2 regions of the Streptomyces sp. NPDC054872 genome follow, and region 2 is predicted to be linked to the other one. Evidence: riboswitches for the same ligand, from Rfam matches in the RefSeq annotation. Region 2 holds a riboswitch; the other holds the start of a gene.

Region 1 (7,669 bases), on a different contig from region 2:
ATTGACGCCGTCGAGCAGCACGGCTGCCACGTTCTTCAGGGTCCCGGCCTTCAGCATGTCGCCAGTGTGCCGCAGGAGTGGCAGTAAGTCGATGGTGTGTGGCAGTCCTGCCACTGACGCGCGGGCCCGGCGCGCAGGACAGTGAGGACATGAACACATTCCTCGGATACGTGACCGTCCTGGCCGTCCTCCTCCTGCTGGCCGCGCCCTCGCTCGTCGGGTACGTCCACGACCGCCGGATCGACCGCGAACTGCGTGAGGCCCCCCGCGCCCCACGCAGCTCGCGGCAGTCTGAGGCCCTAGAACTCGTCGTCGAAGGAGACCGAACCCTCGACCGCGACCTGGTAGGCCGAAGGGCGCCGCTCGAAGAAGTTGGTCAGCTCCTGGACTCCCTGGAGTTCCATGAACGAGAACGGGTTTGAGGAGCCGTAGACGGGAGCGAAGCCCAGCCGCTGGAGCCGCTGGTCGGCGACGCACTGCAGGTACTCGCGCATGGAGTCGGTGTTCATGCCGGGCAGGCCCTCACCGCACAGGTCGCGCGCGAACTGCAGCTCGGCCTCGACGGCCTCCTTGAGCATGTCCGTGACCTGCGTCTGCAGCGCGTCGTCGAAGAGCTCCGGCTCCTCCTTGCGGACGGTGTCGACGACGTCGAAGGCGAAGCTCATGTGCATCGTCTCGTCGCGGAACACCCAGTTGGTGCCGGTGGCCAGGCCGTGCAGCAGACCGCGCGAGCGGAACCAGTAGACGTAGGCGAAGGCGCCGTAGAAGAAGAGCCCCTCGATGCACGCGGCGAAGCAGATCAGGTTCAGCAGGAAGCGACGCCGGTCCGCCTTGGTCTCCAGGCGGTCCATCTTCTCGACGGAGTCCATCCACCGGAAGCAGAACTCGGCCTTCTCGCGGATGGAGGGGATCTCCTCGACCGCGTCGAAGGCCGCGGCGCGGTCCTCCGGGTCGGGCAGATAGGTGTCGAGCAGCGTCAGATAGAACTGGACGTGCACGGCCTCCTCGAAGAGCTGACGGCTCAAGTAGAGCCGGGCCTCGGGGGAGTTGATGTGCTTGTAGAGCGTGAGCACGAGGTTGTTGGAGACGATCGAGTCGCCGGTGGCGAAGAACGCGACCAGGCGGCCGATCATGTGCTGCTCGCCGGGCGAGAGCTTGGCGAGGTCGGCGACGTCCGAGTGGAGGTCGACCTCCTCGACGGTCCAGGTGTTCTTGATCGCGTCGCGGTAGCGCTCGTAGAAGTCCGGGTAGCGCATCGGGCGCAGGGTCAGCTCGAAGCCCGGGTCGAGGAGGTTCTTCTCGGCGTTCGTGGTGGAGCTCATTACTGGCAGGCCTCGCAGGACTCGGGGTTTTCCAGGGAGCAGGCGACGGCTTCTTCGGCCGAGACCTGTGCGGGAACGGGGGCGGGAGCGGACTCGGCGCTCTTGCCGGCCGCCGCGCGGGCGATGCGGGTCGCCGGGCGCGAACGCAGGTAGTACGTGGTCTTCAGACCCTGCTGCCAGGCGTATGCGTACATCGAGGAGAGCTTGCCGATGGTCGGCGTCTCCAGGAACAGGTTCAGGGACTGCGCCTGGTCCAGGAACGGCGTGCGCGCGGCGGCCATGTCGATCAGGCCGCGCTGCGGGATCTCCCACGCGGTGCGGTACAGCTCGCGCACCTCGGCGGGAATCCAGCTGAAGCCCTGTACGGAGCCGCTGGATTCGCGCAGCGCCTCGCGGGTCTGGGCGTCCCAGACGCCGAGCCGTTTCAGCTCCTCCACCAGGTAGGCGTTGACCTGGAGGAACTCGCCGCTCAGCGTCTCGCGCTTGAACAGGTTGGAGACCTGCGGCTCGATGCACTCGTACACGCCCGCGATGGACGCGATCGTGGCGGTCGGCGCGATGGCGAGAAGCAGCGAGTTGCGCATACCGGTCGCGGCGATACGTTCCCGCAGCGCCGCCCAGCGCTCCGGCCAGGTCAGCTCGACGCCGTAGTGGTCGGGGTGCAGGACGCCGCGCGCTGTGCGGGTCTTCTCCCAGGCGGGCAGGGGGCCATTGCGCTCGGCGAGGTCGGCGGACGCCTCGTACGCGGCGAGCATGATGCGCTCGGCGATACGCGTCGAGAGGGCACGCGCGGCGGGGGAGTCGAAGGGCAGCTTCAGCTGGAAGAAGACGTCCTGCAGACCCATGGCGCCCAGGCCCACCGGGCGCCAGCGGGCGTTCGACTTCCCGGCCTGCTCGGTCGGATAGAAGTTGATGTCGACCACGCGGTCGAGGAAGGTGACGGCGGTACGGACGGTCTCGTCGAGCCGCTGCCAGTCGATGTCACCGGCGGCCGTGTCCACGAACGCGCCGAGGTTCACCGAGCCCAGGTTGCAGACTGCCGTCTCGCCGTCGTCCGTGACCTCCAGGATCTCCGTGCAGAGGTTGGAGGAGTGGACGGTGTGGCCGGGCTCCGCCGTCTGGTTGGCGGTGCGGTTGGCGGCGTCCTTGAAGGTCATCCAGCCGTTGCCGGTCTGCGCCAGGGTGCGCATCATGCGGCCGTACAGCTCGCGGGCCGGGATGGTCTTGCGGGCCAGCCCGGCGGCCTCGGCCTTGCGGTAGGCCGCGTCGAACGCGTCGCCCCACAGGTCCACGAACTCGGGCACGTCGGCCGGGGAGAACAGCGACCAGTCCTGGTCGGCGGCGACCCGGCGCATGAACTCGTCCGGGATCCAGTGCGCCAGGTTGAGGTTGTGCGTGCGGCGCGCGTCCTCACCCGTGTTGTCGCGCAGCTCCAGGAACTCCTCGATGTCGGAGTGCCACGTCTCCAGGTAGACAGCGGCGGCACCCTTGCGACGGCCGCCCTGGTTCACGGCGGCGACGGAGGCGTCCAGGGTCTTCAGGAACGGAACGATGCCGTTGGAGTGCCCGTTCGTGCCGCGGATCAGCGAACCGCGGGCGCGGACGCGGGAGTACGAGAGGCCGATGCCGCCCGCGTGCTTGGAGAGGCGCGCGACCTGGTGGTAGCGGTCGTAGATGGAGTCCAGCTCGTCCAGCGGGGAGTCGAGGAGGTAGCAGGAGGACATCTGCGGGTGCCGGGTGCCGGAGTTGAAGAGCGTCGGCGAGGACGGCAGGTAGTCCAGGCGGCTCATCAGGCGGTACAGCGCGGCGACTTCGTCCACCGAGCGCGTGGAGCCGTCCTCGGCCAGACCGCTCGCCACGCGCAGCATGAAGTGCTGCGGGGTCTCGATGACGTGCCGGGTGATCGGGTGGCGCAGGAGATAGCGGCTGTGCAGGGTGCGCAGGCCGAAGTAGCCGAAACGGAAGTCGGCGCCGTCCTCGAGGGCGGCCTCCACGAGACCGTCGAGGCGCTCCGCGTGATCGGTGACGAACGCGGCCGTACGGTCCGCGATCAGACCCTCGCGGTGCCCCACGGCGACCGAGTCGGAGAAGGACCGCACGCCCTGCGACGCGGCCTCGTCCCGGATGCTGAGGCTGAGGAGCCTGGCCGCGAGCTGCGAGTACGTCGGGTCCTCGGAGATGAGGCCGGCCGCGGCCTCGGTCGCAAGCTCCCGCAGCTCCGCCACATCAGCCTTGGCCGAGCGGCCCCGCAGCGCGGCGGCGGCGACCCGGCCGGGGTCGGCGTCGGGGAGGTCGGCGGTGAGGTCGGTCAGGGTACGCAGCAGCGCGGTTCCTGGGCCGTCGGCGGTCTGCTGACCGCCGGTGTTCTGCGCTGACGCAGGTTCGGCTGGCGCGATGGTCACGTGGAGCACTCCCTCGCTCGGCTCAGGGCCTTGGGGAGGGGTGAGTGACACACGGGGGCCCGCCCTGGGCAGGGCTGCGCTCCGCGTCCACCAGCCCATTCCACGAGGCCCGGACGTCGTCGGCACCCGGACCGGTCGGAACGGATGCGCTGTCGACAGGTCTTCGGACTAGAGAGCACGACAAATGCGCACTCATACACCGTTGCGGGACAGTTCCGGACTTGCACCGGATTCCCCTGCGGCGACAGCGAGCACGAGCATACATCTTGTGCTGGCTCTGGGAGTCAGCCCCACATCTTGTGTCGGCGCGCGTATCCCCTAGGGTGGCGCCGAACTGATGGGCGACCAGGGGGAGACGGCGTGCGAGGGCGGGGCGCGGGCTGTGCGGCGGTGGTGCTGATGCTGCTCACCGGGTGCGGGGAGGGCGGCGAGAAGGCGGAGACGAAGCCCGCGCGCCCCCCGGCCACGGCGGCCGGAGTCGACGGAGACGTGGACCCCGGCAAGGTCTTCACGGACGCCGAGCTGAAGGCGGCGCTGCTGCCGGCGAAGGCCGTCGGCGCGCGGGCCAAGGTGGTCAACGGCACCACGGGCGGCTTCAACCAGCACTACGGGGGCGGCGACTGGGGCGGGTGCGAGGCCGGCCGCGGGGCGAGCGCGGAGCTGTCCGGCATGCGGGGAACCAGCGCCGGCCACATGATCCTTCCCTTCCCCGGCGCGATCGCCGACGAGGGGGACCCCGTCCTCTCCCAGACCTTGGTCTCGATGCCGGACGCGCGGGCCGAGCGCCACGTCGAACTGCGCCGACAACTCCACAAGGTGTGCCCCAGCGTCACCGTGGACACCGAGGCGGCCCCGGTGGTGGAGCATCACGTGGCCGAGGACCTGCCGGGCATCGGCGACGAGGCGATCCTGGAGAGCACGCGGTACGAGGGCGGCGACGACTACGACGAGGAGACCCGGTACTACAAGGCCGAGGTGCGGGTCGGCGGCGTGCTCGTCCTGGTGGACGCGGGCCCGCACAAGGACCTGGTGATCTCCTCCGCGGCCAAGGCGGCGGGGCGGGTCAGGACCGGGCTCTACAAGGCCTCGTAAGACCTCCTGATCCGCACACGACAGCGGGCCGCCGGAGTCGGATCCGGCGGCCCGCGTCACGTACGTACGGAGAGGACTCAGTGCCCGCCCGGCGCTCCCACCGTGGCCGGCGGCAGCTCCTCCACGACGCCGGGGTCGCCCGCGTCCGCCGTGTAGTCGCCGGGAGACGTCTCGTCGATGCCGTCAGGGGCCTTCATGGCGCGCAGGACGAAGGTCATGACCACGGTGACCACCACGTTCAGGACGAACGCCGTGAGGCCGATGTAGCCGATCTCGCCGATGCCCGGGATCTCGTCGGACGAGCCGCCGAAGTGCTTCTGGGTGGGCGAGGCGACGCCGTACGCGGCGGCCGTGCCGTAGACCATGCCGACCGCCCAGCCCGCGAGCAGCGCCCAGCGGTGGAACCACCGCGTGAACAGGCCGCCGACGAGCGCGGGCATGGTCTGCAGGATCCAGATGCCGCCCAGGAGCTGGAAGTTGATCGCGACCGTCTTGTCCATGGTGAGGACGAAGGCGAGCGCGCCGACCTTCACCAGGAGCGAGACCAGCTTGGAGACCTTGGTCTCCTGCGCGGGTGTCGCGTCCGGCTTGAGGAAGTCCTTGTAGATGTTCCTGGTGAAGAGGTTCGCGGCGGCGATGGACATGATGGCGGCCGGCACGAGCGCGCCGATGCCGATCGCCGCGAACGCGACGCCGGTGAACCAGTCGGGGAACATGTTCTCGAACAGCTGCGGGATCGCCAGCTGGCCGTTCTCGACCTTCACCCCGGCCGCGATCGCCATGAAGCCGAGCAGCGCGAGCAGACCCAGCATCAGCGAGTACAGCGGCAGGATCGTGGTGTTGCGGCGGATCACGTCGCGGCTCTTGGAGGAGAGCGTCGCCGTGATCGAGTGCGGGTACATGAACAGCGCGAGCGCGGAGCCGAGCGCGAGCGTGGCGTAGGTCCACTGCCCGGCCTCACCCGGCGCGAGACCCGCGACGGGCTTGCCCGCCGCGTCGTTCGCCGCCGAGAACTTGTCGTTCGCGGCCTGGAAGATCTCGTCGAAGCCGCCGAGCTTGATCGGGATGTAGATGATCGCCACGGCGATGACCAGGTAGATCAGACCGTCCTTGACGAACGCGATCAGCGCGGGCGCGCGCAGGCCCGACGAGTACGTGTACGCGGCGAGCACCGCGAACGCGATCAGGAGCGGCAGGTCCTTGATGAACCAGTTCGTGTCCGGGCCGCCGCCGACGCCCATGACGTCGAGCACGGCCTGGATGCCGACCAGTTGGAGCGCGATGTACGGCATCGTGGCGAGGATGCCGGTGACCGCGACGGCCAGCGAGAGCCCCTTGGAACCGAAGCGTCCGCGCACGAAGTCGGAGGTGGTCACGTATCCGTGCTTGTGCGAGACGGACCACAGGCGCGGCAGGAAGGTGAAGATCAGCGGGTAGACGAGGATCGTGTACGGCACCGCGAAGAAGCCGGCCGCGCCCGCCGCGTAGATCGCCGCCGGGACGGCCACGAAGGTGTACGCCGTGTAGAGGTCGCCGCCGAGCAGGAACCACGTGACCCAGGTGCCGAACGACCGGCCGCCCAGGCCCCATTCGTCCAGGCTCTCGGTCTCGGCCTTGCGCCAGCGCGCGGCCAGGAAGCCCATCGCCGTGACGGCGGCGAAGAAGAAGATGAAGACGGCGAGGGCGATGCCGTTGACGCCGCCCGTGTCCGCTGCGAGCTCGTTCATCGGGTCGCACCCCCCTGGGCCTGCTCGGCCTTGCGGGCGCGCTGGTCACGCTGCCACAGCTTGTAGGCGATCATGGTGAGAGCGGTCGAGATGACCACCCACAGCATCTGGTACCAGTAGAAGAACGGGATGCCTATGAAGGTCGGTTCGACCTTCGCGTAGGAGCTCACCCAGAGCATCGCCACGAACGGCGCGACGAGACAGAGGGCAACGACCACCCGGACCGGCGTGATCACCGGTCTGCTCACTTCAGGCGCATCTGACACTTCGCGGCTCCGCTCCCTCGCTTATCCCACCTTTAACGTGCGGGAAATCTAAGCGAGAGGATTGATCTATGGAACCCCCGTCCGGATACCGGACGCGTCGATGTGCCTGGTCGGCGCGGGCTCAGCAGCAGCGGAACCCTTGCCTCGGGTCGGACTCCTGGCGGTCCGTCCGCATTCGCTCGAACTCCCGCCGGGAGGGGACGGATGCCCCGGGATGGGTCCTCCGCGTGTGCTCCACATAACGGTCGTACGCGGACTCATCGGTCAACTCCCGGGCGTACCACCGCACCCAGCGCAGGCCGCGCAGCACCCACGTCATGACGGGACCTGCGCGTCGTCGGACGACCTTGCCTTCGCCGCCGCCAGTTCGGCCTTCTCCTCCGGTGTCGCGATGAGCCCGGCGGGCGCGGTCAGCTTCGACTCCACGTACTCGGCCTCGCTCAGCTTCGACGACTGCGGGTTGCGGACGTGCTTCACGCAGATCCGTGCCGCGTCCGCGATCACGACGATGATGAGCAGGGCGAGAGCGGCCGAAAGGACGCCGTCCACGGTGGAGTTGGTGACGACGGTGTGCATGTCGTCCATGTTCTTGGCCGGTGGCAGGACCTTGCCCGCGTCGATGGCGTCCTGGTAGTTCGAGCGCTGCTGGAAGAAGCCCACACGCGGGTCGCTGGAGAACACCTTCTGCCAGCTCGCGGTGAGCGTCACCGTGGCGTCCCAGGCGAGCGGAATGCCCGTGATCCAGGCCCACTTGAGGCGCCCGGACTTCACCAGGAGCGTCGTGCAGACGGCGAGCGCGACCGCGGCGAGGAGCTGGTTGGAGATGCCGAAGATCGGGAAGAGCTGGTTGATCCCGCCGA
Region 2 (7,669 bases):
CCGGTGGTCACGCGCGTTCTGGCCGCCGCCCACCGCCTGCGCCGCTGAGGTTGACGCCTGCGTCACCGGTGGGTGGGTCGCCGGCCGCGGCTGAAGGGGCGACGGTATTTCGGGCGACCCGGGGCGGGGGCGCAGCCTACGATCGCCCTCTCATGGGGGCGATGAACGGGGGCGCGGTGGGGATGAGTTGGTTCGACGGGGGTAGGGAGGCCGAGCTGCTGCGGGTTGTCCGCGGGGCTCCCTTGCGGGAGGTGCTCGATGTCTCGGAGCCTTCCGCCTGGATCGCGTTCGATGCCGACGTGCGCGACATGTATGCGCGGTGGGACGCGTTGGAGCCCGGTGAGAGTCGGACCGCCCTCGATCTGTGCGCCGGCGACGGCCGGGTGCGCGAGGCCGCGTTGCGGCGGGCCGCGGCGTATCCGGTGCTTCTGCCGCTGGTCGTCATCCGCTGTGCCGACTGGGCCGCGCCCGTACGGGAGAAGGCGCGCGGCCTGGTGCGTGAGGCGCTGCCCGGGCTCGGCACCGCGGAGCTGGCCGCGCTCGCGCCCGTGTTGCTGCGGGTGGGGCGCCGGGATCGCGGGGTCTTCGGTGTCGGGTTGATGCGAGAGGTCGTCAGTGGGGCGGCGGGCCGCGCACGGCTCTTGTCGTTGCTCGGACACGGGGATACCGGAGTACGCCGCTTCGCCCATCGCATCGCCGTCGACGAGCACGTCCTGCCGGTCGCCGAGCTGGCCCGTACCGCCGCCCTCGACAGCGATGTCGTCGTGCAGAACCTCTGCGCCGACGCCGCACTCGCGGGCGTGAGCATGGGTGAGCGCCTGGACGAGCGGCCTGATGAGCGTGCGTACGGCGACGTCGTCCTGCCGTTGCTCGCGGCGCGCAGCCCCCGTGTCCGGTCCGCCGGGGTCACCGCTCTGCGGCGCGTCGGGCGGGCGGAGGAGGCGCGGTCGTATCTCGTCGATCGTTCGGCGCTCGTGCGGGCCTGTGCCCGTTACGTGCTGAAGCAGGCGGGCTCCGATCCGTTGCCGCTCTACCGGGAGTGGTGCGCCGAGCCCGACGACCCGGCTCTGCCGCCCGGCGCGGCCGTCGGTCTCGGCGAGTGCGGTGCGCGTGCGGACGCCGCGTTGCTGCTGCCGCTGCTCGGGCATCCGGTGGCCGCGGTGCGGGCGCGTGCCGTGGCCGGGCTGCGGGTGCTCGACGTCGCGGCCACCGAGCGGCTGCGGCCGCTCCTGGACGACCCCGCGCCCGCCGTCGCCCGCGAGGCCTGCGCGGCGCTGCTGCCCTGCGCGCGGCAGCTGCCCACCGAGTGGTTGACGGCGCGTATCGGGCCCGAGCTGCCCCGGCCCACCCGTGTCGCCGCCTTCCGACTGCTCTGCGCGCAGGGCGGTGCTGTCCAACTGGGCGCCGCCACCGCCCTGTTGGAGGACGCCGACGCCAAGCTCAGGTTCCGGGCCGAGCAGATCGTCCGGGGCCGCTGACACGGGCGGCGCGGGGTTCAGGCGCGCAGGAAGCGGATCGACGGGTAGGTCTCCGCCGGGTGTCGCGTGACTTCCGCCCGTACCCCGTACACCTTCGCGATCAATTCCTCCGTGATCACTTCGGACGGTGTGCCCGACGCGTGTGCCGCTCCCTCGCGCAGGACCAGGACGTGGTCGCAGAACATGGCCGCCAGGTTGAGGTCGTGGAGGGCGATCACACTGGTCAGGGGGAGGTCCGCGACCAGGGCCAGGAGGTCGAGTTGGTGGTGGATGTCCAGGTGGTTCGTGGGTTCGTCCAGGAGGAGTTCCCGGGGTGTCTGCGCCAACGCCCTCGCTATCTGGACCCGTTGGCGTTCGCCGCCGGAGAGCGTGTGCCAGGACTGGGCCGCACGGTCGGACAGGCCCGTGCGGGTCAGCGCCTCCCGTACCGCGTCCTCGTCCTCGGGGGTCGGCAGCGACCACGCCCTGCGGTGCGGGATGCGGCCCAGTCGTACGACCTCCTCCACGGACAGCTCGACCTGCGTGGTGGCGTCCTGGTCCACCACCGCCACCCTGCGCGCCACCGTGCGGCGGCCCACGTCCCGCAACGGATCGCCGTCCAGCGTGACCACCCCTGACGTCGGGGCCAGCACGCCCGCCAGGATGCGCAGGAGGGTGGACTTGCCCGAGCCGTTCGGGCCGAGGAGTCCGACCGTGGCGCCGGGGGGCGGCGCCAGGGTCACTCCGTCGATGATGAGGTGGCCCGCGGCTGTCCTGGTCACGCGGTCCGCCCGTAGGCCCGAGTCGGTGTGCGGGGTCATGTGGTCTTCCTCGTGCGGTAGAGGACCAGGACGAACGCCGGGACGCCGATCAGCGATGTCACCACCCCCACGGGGACCTCCTGGGGGTCGAGGACCGTGCGGGCCAGCGTGTCCACCCACACAAGGAACACCGCGCCCGCGAGCGCCGTCACCGGGAGCAGACGTGCGTGCCCGGAGCCGACCAGGGCACGGGCGGCGTGCGGCAGGACCAGGCCCACGAAACCGATGGCGCCCGCGCTGCTGACCAGTGCCGCCGTGAGCAGGGCCGTGGTGGTGAGGAGGAGCAGCCGGATACGGGTCACGTGGACGCCCAGCGTCGCCGCCGCGTCCTGGCCGAACGCGAACGCGTCCAGGGTGCGGGCCTGCGTCAGGCAGACGGCGAGGGCCACGAAGAGCACCGCCGCGCACAGTGCGACGTCCGTCCAGCCCACCCCGCTCAGCGAGCCGAGCAGCCAGAACAGGACACTCCGCGTCGTCTCCGCGTCGCCCGACGTCAGGATCACGAACGAGGTGAGCGAGGAGAAGAGCTGCATCGCCGCCACCCCGGAGAGCACCACCCGGTCGGTGCTCCCGCCCAGGGTGTGGCTGAGCAGCAGCACGAGCGCGAACGAGACGAGGGCCCCGGCGAAGGCGCCCGCCGAGACCGACACCACTCCCCCGCCGACCCCCAGGACGACGATCGCGACCGCGCCCGTGGACGCCCCCGAGGAGACGCCGAGCACGAAGGGGTCGGCGAGCGGGTTGCGCAGGAGGGACTGGAGGACGGCTCCGCAGACCGCGAGGCCCGCGCCGCAGACCGCCGCGAGGAGCGTGCGCGGCATGCGCAGGTTCCAGACGATGCCGTCCCGGATGGGCGTCAGCTTCGCCTCTCCCCAGCCGAGGTGCGCCGCGACCGCCGACCACACGTCGGGTACGGAGATGTCCGCGGGGCCGATGGTGACGGCCACCGCCACGGAGAGGGCGAGGGCGGCGAGGCCGGCCGTCCGGAGCAGGGCGGAACGTATGCCGCCCGGGGCGGCCGTCCTCACTTGGCGAGGCCGAAGTCGAGCAGTGCGGCGGCGACTTGTTCGATGCCGTCCACCGTGCGGATCGTCGGGTTCATGGCCTGGCCGCTCAGCAGCACGTACCGCTTCTTCTTCACGGCGGTCAGGTTCTTGGTGACCGGGTTGGACTCCAGGAACTCGATCTTCTTCTTCGCGCTCTCGGCCGTCTGCGACTTTCGGGTGAGGTCGCCGATGACCAGGACGTCCGGGTCGCGGTCGGCCACCGTCTCCCAGTTGATCTGGGGCCACTCGTCGCGGGTGTCGTCGAAGACGTTCCGCACGCCGAGTTCGCGGGTGATGATGCCCGGGGCGCCGCAGCAGCCGGCGATGTAGGGCGCGTCGGAGTTGGCGAACCAGTAGAGGAGCGACGTGTCGGCCGCCTTGCCGTCCTCGATGGTCTTCGTGGCCTTCGCCACCCGGCCCTTGAGGTCGGCGATCAGCCGTTCGCCGCGCTTGTCGACCCCGAACGCCTTGGCCAGGCCCCGCACTTCGCCGTAGACCGTGTCCATGGTCAGCGTCTTGACCCGCTTGCCGTCGCCGTCGCCGCTGTTGTCCTTGCCCGCGCAGTCGGAGGGCGAGACGTAGGCGGGTACGCCGAGTTCGGTGAACTTGGCGCGGTCGGCGACGCCGCCCTTGCTGACCGTCGCCACGAAGGAGGCGGTGACGAAGTCCGGTTCCTGGGCGAGGACCTTCTCGAAGGAGGGGTAGCGGTCGGCGAGCCGGTCGACCTTGGCGTTGTCCTTCTCCAGGCCCTTCAGCACCGGGTCCGTCCATGTGCCGGTGCCGGCCATGCGGTCCGCGAGACCGAGGGAGAGCAGGATCTCCGTGGAGCCCTGGTCGAGGGAGACCGCTCGCCGCGGCGGCGCCTTGATCTCCGCCTTCTCGCCGCAGGAGGTGAGGGTCAGCGGGTAGCCGGCGGCCCTGTCGTCCGCGGTGGACGTGCCGGGGGTCCCCGATGAGCCGCCGCAGGAGGTCAGGGTGACGGCCAAGGCCGTGGCGAGAAGAGCAGCCGTACGTGCACGACGGGTGGTGGAGGACACGAGATCCCTTGAGTCTCACGGCTCATACGCGGAGCCTGGCCTGCTTCGTCACCTCCGCCGCCCGGTGTGCGGACGAAGGTGCCAGCAGGTCTTCGGACTCGGGGATCGGCCGGGCGGGGCGCCTTCCCAGGCGTCCGTGGACGCCCAGTGGCCGTGGCCCCGCCCGTTCCCCCTCACCGCTGCGCGTCAGTTCCGGATTCGCACCGGATTCCCTGGCCCTGGTGTGGGTTGACTGGCGTGCGCAAGCTATCACGCGAGGTCAGGACGGCTGCTGGGGCCTCGGTGCGCCGCGGTAGGTGCCGAAGGACCACTTGTTGCCCTCGGGGTCGGCGATCGCGAACTCCCGGCTGCCGTACGGCTGGTCCTCGATCTCGCGGATGATCTCGACGCCCGCGGTGCTGAGCCGCTGGTAGAGGTCGTCCACGCGGTCGGTGACGACGTACGCGCCGAAGGTGCCGGGCTTCAGGCACCAGTCCTGGGACTTCTCGTCGTACGAGCCGAGCATGATCGCACCGCCCTCGGGCCAGTCGAGCTCGGCGTGCGCCACGCGGTCGCCGTCCTCGTAGACGGCGGTGCGCAGGAAGCCGACGGTGCCGACCAGGAAGTCGATCAGCGCGGGGGCGTCGTGCGCCTGGAGGGTCGGCCAGACCGCGGGGGCGCGCTCCTCGGAGGCGGGAGTGGAGGCGGGCAGGGGCTGCTGGTTCTGCTTCTCGGTCGTGTTCATGAGTCCTACTCTTCGCCCCCGCCATAGCTCCCGGCTTGGATATTCCGGCACTCTTCGGCCAGCCAGGCGCTGGGGCTCGCACCGGTGTACTGCCGGAAGTCCCGCACCAGGTGGGAGTGGTCGTAGTAGCCGCAGTCGGCGGCGACGCGGGCCAGGTCAGGGGTCGCGCCCGCCGCGACGGGGCGTACGACGGCGTTCCGTGCGCGCTGGAAGCGCATCAGGCGTCCCGCCTGCTTGGGGCTCAGGCCCGTCTCGGCGCGGAAGAGGGTGGTGAGGCGGCGTTCGCTGAGCGCGACGTGCCGGGAGAGTCCGCGCAAGGTGCCCACCCCGCGGTGCCGGGCCAGCCAGGCCCAGGCCTCGCCGACCTCGGGGCGCACGGAGCCGGCGGAGGTGTCGGCGGCCGCGCGCTGCCTCAAGTAGGCGGACAGGGAGGCAAACCGCTCTTCCCAGCCGCCCTGCTCGCACAGCAGCTCCCGCAGTTCGGCGGCGCGGCGCCCCATCACCTCCGCGCCGGGTGTCACCAGCTCACCGGCGAGTTCCGCCGCCGGTACGCCGAACAGGGCGCGGGCGGCCAGCGGGTGCACGGCGAGCTGGATGCCCGCCTCGTGCTCGGGCCGTACGACGTACGCCGGGGACTGGTGCAGGCCGCCGAGGACGATGTCCGTGCGGTCGGCGTCGCGGCCGCCCGCCTGCTCGGGGGTGCGGCCGGTGACGACGGGGCCGTCGAGGGAGAAGATCAGCGTCAGGTACGGGGACGGCAGGCCGCGGTGCAGGCCCGGCCGCTCGCCGAGCGTGCGGTAGCCGACGGCGGACACCACCATGCCGTCGAGCCGCGGGGCGGCCCGCACGAACTCCCGGGAGACGGTCTCCATGCCTTCCAGTATGCGACGGACGGCGCTCCGGAGCAGGCCCGGAATCAGGGCGTGCGTCCATCTCCCCTACCCGCGCGCGCAGGTCCCATGCCCGTTCCGTCCGGTGATGTCGATCATGGGAATCCCTGGCGTGACCTCATACGATGACCCGCCGCTCCGGACGGGGCGCAGACCGCTCTCAGGGGGCACGGAACCATGGCATCAAAGGCAAAGGGCAAGCTGGCCGTCATCGGCACGGCGGGCGCGCTCACCGCGGCCGTTCTGGCGGGGACGGCGCTCTGGCCGAGCAAGGACGCGACGGCCGCGGACGCCTCCGCGAAGACGGCGAGGACGGCGAAGGCCGCGACGTCCGAGCTGAAGCACTGGCCGAAGCCCGTCGCGAAGAAGCTGGGCAAGGTCATCGCGAAGAACGAGGACAAGGGCGCGTACGCCGTCTTCGACGCGGACAACACGACGTACCGCAACGACCTGGAGGAGTCCCTCCTGCCCTTCCTGGAGATGAAGGGGGTGCTGACCCGCAAGTCGATGGACCCGTCGCTGAAGATCATCCCCTTCAAGGACACGGCGAAGCACAAGGAGAGCCTCTACAGCTACTACAACCGGCTCTGCGAGGTCGACGACCAGGTCTGCTATCCGTGGGTCGCGCAGATCTTCTCCGGCTTCACGCTGAAGGAGCTCAAGGGGTACGTCGACGAACTCCTGGCCCACGACAAGCCGATCCCCGCCGAGTACTACGCGGACGGGAAGCTGACGAAGACCGAGGTGAAGCCGCCCGAGTTCTTCACCGGCATGCAGGAACTCCACAAGACGCTGCGCGAGCACGGCATCGAGGTCTACGTCGTCAGCGCGGCCAGCGAGGATCTGGTGCGCATGGTCCTCTCCGACCCCAAGTACGGCTACGACGTGAAGCCCGAGAACGTCATCGGTGTCGGCCTGCAGCTCAAGAACCGCAAGACCGGCGAGGTCACCAGCTCCCGCAAGGAGATCGCGGAAGGCCGCTTCGACCAGAAGAAGCTCGCGGGGCATGAGCTGACGCCGCACCTGTGGGCGCCCATGACCTGGTTCCAGGGCAAGCCCGCGGCCATCAACACGTACATCGACGAGTGGAAGAAGCCCGTCCTGGTGGCGGGCGACACCCCCAAGAGCGACGGGCCGATGCTGTTCCACTCGGCGGACGTGGAGCACGGCGGAGCACGGGTCTGGGTCAACCGCAAGGACTCGTACATGAAGGAGCTGGACGGGATGAAGCGCGAGAACGCCGACCGGCAGCGGGAGCTCGGCCAGAAGGTCACCGCGGACAAGCGGTGGCTGACGGTGGTCCCGGACGAGATCCGCTAGGCGTTCGCGGCTCCGTCCCCGCCCTCCCGCCCCGCGGCGTCGATCAGGCCCGAGGAGATCGCCTCGGTCAGCGCCGCGTGGTCCCGGGCGTTCTGCGCGCTGTACAGCAGCGCGAAGTCCGCCATCGCCCGGTCGAAGGTGTCGCCGCCGCCCAAGTAGGCGGCGATGGCTATCCGGTCGCCGGAGCGGGCGTGGGCGCGGGCCAGGGCCGTGCCGCAGAGACCGGCGTAGGCGCGCAGTTCCGCGGGGGACATCGACTCGACGTCGGCGGAGCCCTTCATGTCGCGCAGTTGGCGCCAGTAGAAGGCACGGCCACGGGGTCCCGTCATCCAGCCGAGGAAGATGTCGCCGGCCGCCTGGAGGAGCCGCTGGCC

What was found. A riboswitch is a leader RNA that binds a small molecule or an ion and turns the genes downstream of it on or off. The one in region 2 is predicted to bind cobalamin.
Region 1: linked by a shared signal. The riboswitch ahead of ACWGIH_RS06395 (ribonucleoside-diphosphate reductase subunit alpha) and the one ahead of ACWGIH_RS24660 (ABC transporter substrate-binding protein) in region 2 are both predicted to bind cobalamin.

The regions. Positions count from the first base shown of each region.
Region 1 covers NZ_JBSGYY010000004.1:120,748-128,416, forward strand. Annotated here, with positions in the region: gene ACWGIH_RS06385 (helix-turn-helix domain-containing protein) at 1-57, opposite strand, end outside; gene ACWGIH_RS06390 (ribonucleotide-diphosphate reductase subunit beta) at 300-1,322, opposite strand; gene ACWGIH_RS06395 (ribonucleoside-diphosphate reductase subunit alpha) at 1,322-3,724, opposite strand; cobalamin riboswitch at 3,862-3,985, opposite strand; gene ACWGIH_RS06400 (hypothetical protein) at 4,085-4,816, shown strand; gene mctP (monocarboxylate uptake permease MctP) at 4,894-6,543, opposite strand; gene ACWGIH_RS06410 (DUF3311 domain-containing protein) at 6,540-6,809, opposite strand; gene ACWGIH_RS06415 (YbdD/YjiX family protein) at 6,931-7,128, opposite strand; gene ACWGIH_RS06420 (carbon starvation CstA family protein) at 7,125-7,669, opposite strand, start outside.
Region 2 covers NZ_JBSGYY010000021.1:5,435-13,103, forward strand. Annotated here, with positions in the region: gene ACWGIH_RS24640 (FAD-dependent oxidoreductase) at 1-48, shown strand, start outside; gene ACWGIH_RS24645 (hypothetical protein) at 153-1,478, shown strand; gene ACWGIH_RS24650 (ABC transporter ATP-binding protein) at 1,496-2,278, opposite strand; gene ACWGIH_RS24655 (FecCD family ABC transporter permease) at 2,275-3,306, opposite strand; gene ACWGIH_RS24660 (ABC transporter substrate-binding protein) at 3,303-4,361, opposite strand; cobalamin riboswitch at 4,428-4,613, opposite strand; gene ACWGIH_RS24665 (VOC family protein) at 4,621-5,085, opposite strand; gene ACWGIH_RS24670 (helix-turn-helix domain-containing protein) at 5,091-5,957, opposite strand; gene ACWGIH_RS24675 (haloacid dehalogenase-like hydrolase) at 6,153-7,295, shown strand; gene ACWGIH_RS24680 (DUF2252 domain-containing protein) at 7,292-7,669, opposite strand, start outside.